Regions from separate parts of the Salmonella sp. GDC200615 genome, predicted to be linked through region 1. Evidence: predicted binding sites of a transcription regulator. Region 1 holds the regulator's gene; the other holds the start of a gene.
What was found. Region 1 encodes PhoB, which activates phosphate uptake and scavenging genes when phosphate is short. Its sites were predicted from a motif close to CTGTCATAAAACTGNCNNAT; they were not measured.

Region 1 (3,426 bases):
ATCGCTATTTTTGGCAATTAGACGTTCCGGCAGCACAAAGCTAAATCGCGTTCCTTTGCCAGGCGAACTGTCGATTTCAAGGCGGCTTTCATGGTGATTCAACGCATGTTTCACAATCGCCAATCCCAGGCCGCTGCCGCCCGTTTGCCGCGAACGCGCTTTATCGACGCGGTAGAAGCGTTCGGTCAGACGAGGAATATGCTCGGCAGCAATCCCCGGACCGTTATCTTGAATGCAAAATTCAGCGCCATGCACGACACGTCGCCAGCTCACCGTAATATGCGTTCCCGCCGGCGTATGGTTTACCGCGTTATACACCAGGTTTGAGATCGCGCTACGTAGCTGCTCTTCGTTGCCCAGAACGCTAAGACTATCGTCGACCTCAAACGTAAAGGTATGTTTCTGCTGGCTGAGCGTCTGCGCTTCACGCTCCACGACCCGCAGCATCATCGGTACATCCACTTTTTCATTTAATAACAGCGCCGGGGCCGCCTCAATTTTAGACAGCGTAAGCAGTTGTTTTACCAGCCCTTCCATACGATACGTTTGCTCGCGCATCGTATGCAGCGCTTTCTCTCGCGTCGCCCCTTCCAGCGCCTGTTCCTGCATCATTTCCAGATAGCCTTGCAATACCGTCAAGGGCGTACGCAACTCATGGCTAACGTTGGCGAAAAAGTTACGTCTGGCGCCTTCAAGCTGATGCATTTGCGTCACATCGCGCGCCACCATCAGGAGTTGTTTATCGGTATAAGGCATGACGCGGATCTCCAGGTGCCGCCCGGTATTGAGCACCAAATGAAGCGGACGGGTGAAATCACGCGTTTTTAAATACTGGGTAAACTCCGGATAACGCAGTAGATTGAGAATATTCTGCCCGTTGTCATCCGGCCAGCGTAGCCCCAGTATCTGTTGCGCCAAACCGTTACACCAAAAAATGCCGCCCTCTTCTGTGGTCAGTACCACGGAATCAGGCAGCGACTCCGCGCCACTGCGAAAACGTTTAATCAGGTTCCCCAGCTCGCGGCGACGCTTCTTATTTCGCAACTGCATCTGGTGTAAACCGTATAACAGCGGTTCCCAACTTCCCCGTCCCGGCGGCGGCGTCATACTTCTGTCGACCCAAAGCCACCAGGAGAGGCGTAACAAATTCCAGAAATGCCAGACAAGCAGTCCCGTCACCGCCGCCAGTAAAAACCACGGCAGATAACCAAAAAAAGCGCTAAGGATAAGCGCGGGGATGCAACAGAGCACCAGCTCCAGCACCAGCCTTTTCCATGACAGCCGTTCCAGCACGCGTCATACTCCCTCAAGAATGGAAAGCCTTCTCCGCCAGAAACCTGTGTTCTACTGGCGGAAAAGGCATTAAAAGCGGGTCGAAAAACGATACCCTGTCCCGCGTACCGTTTGCACCATCCGGTCGTGGCCGCTGTGCTCCAGCGCCTTACGCAAACGGCGAATATGCACGTCGACCGTCCGGTCTTCAACGTACACATTGGTGCCCCAGACATGATTGAGTAGCTGCTCGCGACTGTAAACCCGTTCCGGGTGCGTCATAAAGAAATGGAGTAATTTAAATTCGGTCGGCCCCATATCCAGCGGGCTGTCGCCGGTCATCACGCGGTGAGAGCCGGGATCAAGGCTCAGTCCCTGCATCTCGATCACCTCTTCGACCGCCATCGGCGAGATGCGCCGCATAACGGCTTTAATGCGCGCCACCAACTCCTTGGGGGAAAACGGCTTGGTAATGTAATCGTCAGCGCCGGTTTCCAGCCCGCGCACACGATCTTCTTCCTCACCTCTTGCGGTCAGCATAACCACAGGAATATCCCGGGTCATGGCTTCACGTTTGAGATGTTTAATAAACTGTAACCCTGACCCGCCGGGCAACATCCAGTCAAGAAGGATGAGATCCGGCCAGGGTTCATTAAGTTTATTCACCGCACTGTCATAATCTTCGGCTTCTACGGGCTGAAAGCCATTTTGTTCGAGCACGAAGCACACCATTTCACGGATCGGCGCCTCATCTTCTACGACCAGAATACGTCTCGCCATAATTTGCCCTGTTAGTCGTTAGTTATCAATGCCGCGCCATTATGCGTCAGATTTATGACAGATTTATGAAAAAAAGGCGGCATTGACAGCATGTTGATGATTTATGACACCGGTGAAACCGTGCATTACCGTGTACCGGCGGTAAATTGCGCCCAAAAATGGAAGGGATGACGTGTATAATCCCGTTCACGCTTTTTTTGCATGGAACAATTATGCGCATCCTCCACACCTCTGACTGGCATCTGGGACAAAATTTCTACAGTAAAAGCCGCGCCGCGGAGCATCAGGCTTTTCTGGACTGGCTGCTGGAGACCGCGCAGGCCCATCAGGTGGATGCCATTATTGTCGCTGGCGATATTTTTGATACCGGTTCGCCGCCAAGCTATGCCCGAGAACTTTATAACCGTTTCGTCGTTAATTTACAGCAAACGGGCTGTCATCTGGTGGTGCTGGCCGGTAATCATGATTCCGTCGCCACGCTAAACGAGTCGCGCGACATTCTGGCGTTTCTCAATACAACCGTGATCGCCAGCGCGGGCTATGCGCCGCGGCTACTTCATCGTCGCGACGGTTCTCCGGGCGCCGTACTGTGCCCCATTCCCTTTTTGCGCCCGCGCGACATTATTACCAGTCAGGCGGGGTTATCCGGCAGCGAGAAACAGCAGCAACTTCTTCATGCGATTGCCGATTATTATCAACAGCAGTATCAGGAAGCGTGCCAGCTACGCGGCGAACGAAAGCTGCCGGTTATCGCGACGGGACATTTAACCACCGTCGGCGCCAGCAAAAGCGATGCGGTTCGCGACATTTATATCGGTACGCTGGATGCCTTTCCGGCGCAGCATTTCCCCCCCGCAGATTATATCGCATTAGGACACATTCACCGCGCGCAATGTGTCGGCGGCACGGAGCATATCCGCTATTGCGGCTCGCCCATCGCCCTCAGCTTTGATGAGTGCGGCAAAAGCAAATGCGTGCATCTGGTGACCTTCGACCAGGGGAAATGGCAAAGCACCGAAAGTCTGGCTGTCCCCGTGACTCAACCGTTGGCGGTTTTAAAAGGCGACCTGGCATCAATTACCGAACAGCTTGAGCAGTGGCGCGGCGTTGAGCAATCGCCCCCCGTCTGGCTGGATATTGAAATCACAACCGATGACTATCTGCACGATATCCAACGCAAAATACAGACATTAACGGAGTCACTCCCCGTAGAGGTATTACTGGTGCGCCGTAGCCGCGAACAGCGCGAGCGCTCGCTGGCGAACGAGCGGCGGGAAACATTAAGCGAGCTTAGCGTGGAAGAGGTTTTTGCGCGGCGTCTGGCGCTGGAAGCGTTAGATACCCCGCAGCGCGAGCGCCTGAATCAGCTCTTTT
Region 2 (3,426 bases), 390 kb from region 1:
TTGGCGCCACCCATCTTCATGAAGGGCGGGAGACGGATGTATTAACCCGCGCCCGGCTTAGACAGATTCAACTGGCATGGCCGCAGCGGCAGGGGAAATATCCGCTGACGTACCACCTTTTTATGGGAGTGATTGAACGTGACTAAACGCTATTTTGTGACCGGTACTGATACTGAAGTCGGTAAAACGGTCGCCAGTTGCGCCTTATTGCAGGCCGCAACGCAGTTAGGTTATCAAACCGTAGGCTATAAGCCCGTCGCTTCCGGCAGCGAAATGACAACCGACGGGCTACGCAATAGCGATGCCCTGGCCTTGCAGCGTAACAGCAGCCTGCCGCAACCTTATTCCGCTATCAATCCTTATACTTTTGCCGAGCCTACTTCTCCCCACATCGCTAGCGCCGACGAAGGCCGGGCGATAGACGCGGCGGTGTTATCACGCGGATTACGAACGCTGGAGGCGCAGGCAGACTGGGTGTTGACAGAAGGGGCGGGCGGCTGGTTTACACCGCTCTCTGCCACGCTGACGTTTGCCGACTGGGTACAGACGGAGCAGCTGCCGGTGATTCTGGTTGTTGGCGTCAAGCTGGGCTGTATTAATCACGCCATGCTGACGGCGCTGGCGGTAGAACAGGCCGGATTACCGCTTGTCGGATGGATAGCCAACGACATGCAGCCGCCAGGCGCGCGTCATGGTGAATATCTCGCGACGCTTCGCCGCGTCATACCGGCCCCGCTGTTAGGGGAAATCCCGTGGCTGGGCGTTTCTCCATCGCAGGCGGCGACAGGACAGTATCTGGACCTTAGCCCCCTGGAACGCGCCTGACCGCGCTTAAAAACCGCCTTCTTGCAGGATCAGACGATCCTGCTGTTCTTTCGCCAGACCCTCCTGACGTCGCCATGCTAAAAATGTGCAAAATGTGAGCGTCTACGCCTCAATTTTTGCCTTCTCGTTAGCCAATAATCTGCCAAAAATAGCGATAATTTTTTTTTATCGCCCGGCGAAAACGTCAGGGGCTGATTTTGCCAGGCGGCAGGGGATACGGGCTGGAAGCAGTTATCCACTATTCCTGTGGATAACCTTGTGTATTAGAGTTAGAAAACACAACGTAAGCGAGAGGCGACGCGGCCTGCGACTAAATTGGCGCGAAAGACGGCTTGAGAAAATATCCCTTTTCAGACAGCAAGTTATATAAAATCAATTGTTGTAAAGGAAGGAGGATACGTTGACATAAAACTTTCATCATCCGACTTGACAAATGTTAAAAAAGACTCTGGTCTGGGGATAACCAGCACACTGCTGGAATTTTACCCCGCGACTGTCTATGTTTTACCTCTAAATAGCGTGGGGTATCTACCGATAGCCATTATACACTGGAGTGTTACTGTTTTTTCATCCAGTATTTTTTATTGGCAATATTCACCGTCGAGAGTAAAATTACATCCCTGCCCGCTCACTCCTTCAGGTAGCCGCTCATGAGTAAACCGTTCAAACTGAATTCCGCTTTTAAACCTTCTGGCGATCAGCCGGACGCTATACGTCGTCTGGAAGAGGGGCTGGAGGACGGGCTGGCGCATCAGACGTTATTGGGCGTGACCGGCTCCGGGAAGACATTCACCATTGCCAACGTCATTGCGGACTTGCAGCGGCCAACGATGGTGCTTGCGCCCAATAAAACCCTGGCGGCGCAGCTCTACGGCGAAATGAAAGAGTTTTTCCCGGAAAACGCGGTGGAGTATTTCGTCTCCTACTATGACTACTATCAGCCGGAAGCGTATGTGCCAAGTTCGGATACGTTTATCGAAAAAGACGCTTCGGTAAACGAACATATTGAGCAAATGCGGTTGTCGGCAACGAAAGCGTTGCTTGAGCGACGCGATGTCGTGGTGGTGGCTTCCGTGTCCGCGATTTACGGTCTGGGCGATCCGGATCTCTACCTGAAAATGATGCTGCATCTGACGGTGGGAATGCTGATTGACCAGCGCGCGATTTTGCGTCGGCTGGCGGAATTGCAATACACCCGTAACGATCAAGCTTTTCAGCGTGGTACCTTTCGCGTGCGCGGCGAAGTGATCGACATCTTCCCGGCTGAATCTGACGACATCGCGCTACGCGTTGAGCTGTTTGATGAAGAAGTGGAACGCCTGTCGCTGTTCGACCCGTTAACCGGGCAGGTAGAGTCAACGGTGCCACGTTATACTATCTATCCCAAAACGCACTACGTGACGCCGCGCGAGCGTATTCTGCAGGCGATGGAAGAGATAAAAGATGAGCTGGCGGACAGGCGTAAGGTCTTGCTGGCGAATAATAAGCTGCTTGAAGAGCAGCGATTAAGCCAGCGCACGCAGTTCGATTTAGAGATGATGAACGAGCTGGGCTACTGCTCAGGCATTGAAAACTATTCCCGCTTTCTGTCGGGCCGCGGGCCGGGCGAACCGCCGCCAACCTTGTTCGATTATCTGCCCGCCGACGGACTGCTGGTGGTGGATGAGTCTCATGTCACCATCCCGCAGATAGGCGGCATGTACCGCGGCGACCGGGCGCGCAAAGAGACGCTGGTCGAGTATGGCTTCCGTCTGCCTTCGGCGCTGGATAACCGTCCGCTGAAGTTTGAGGAGTTTGAAGCCTTAGCGCCGCAAACTATCTATGTTTCCGCCACGCCCGGCAACTATGAGCTGGAAAAATCTGGTGATGAGGTGGTGGATCAGGTCGTGCGACCGACCGGGCTGCTGGACCCGATTATTGAAGTGCGTCCGGTGGCGACCCAGGTGGACGATCTGCTGTCCGAAATTCGTCAGCGTGCGGCCATTAATGAGCGTGTCCTTGTCACTACGCTTACCAAACGGATGGCGGAAGATTTGACCGAATATCTGGAAGAGCACGGCGAGCGCGTGCGTTACCTGCACTCAGATATTGATACCGTGGAGCGCATGGAAATCATCCGCGATTTGCGTCTGGGCGAGTTTGACGTTCTGGTGGGGATTAACCTGCTGCGCGAAGGGCTGGATATGCCGGAAGTCTCGCTGGTGGCGATTCTGGACGCCGATAAAGAGGGCTTCCTGCGCTCCGAGCGCTCCCTGATTCAGACCATAGGGCGCGCGGCGCGTAACGTTAACGGTAAAGCGATTCTGTATGGCGATAAAATCACGCCGTCGATGGCGAAGGCGATTGGCGAAACCGAGCGACGTCGCGAGAAGCAGCAGAAGTACAACGAAGAGCACGGTATCACTCCGCAGGGGCTGAACAAAAAAGTGGTCGACATCCTGGCGCTGGGGCAGAACATTGCGAAAACCAAAGCGAAGGGGAAAGGCAAGGGCAGTTCTACGGCAAAAGCCGGAATTGTCGAACTGGATATGACGCCGAAAGCGTTGCAGCAGAAAATTCATGAACTGGAAGGGCAAATGATGCAGCACGCGCAAAATCTGG

Region 2: a site for PhoB is predicted at 1,226-1,245, ahead of uvrB (excinuclease ABC subunit UvrB). Genes of this name have one in related genera too.

Annotation. Positions count from the first base shown of each region.
Region 1 is NZ_CP192247.1:3,454,353-3,457,778, forward strand. It holds gene phoR (phosphate regulon sensor histidine kinase PhoR) at 1-1,293, opposite strand, end outside; gene phoB (phosphate response regulator transcription factor PhoB) at 1,363-2,052, opposite strand; gene sbcD (exonuclease subunit SbcD) at 2,265-3,426, shown strand, end outside.
Region 2 is NZ_CP192247.1:3,063,171-3,066,596, reverse strand. It holds gene bioC (malonyl-ACP O-methyltransferase BioC) at 1-146, shown strand, start outside; gene bioD (dethiobiotin synthase) at 139-825, shown strand; gene uvrB (excinuclease ABC subunit UvrB) at 1,476-3,426, shown strand, end outside.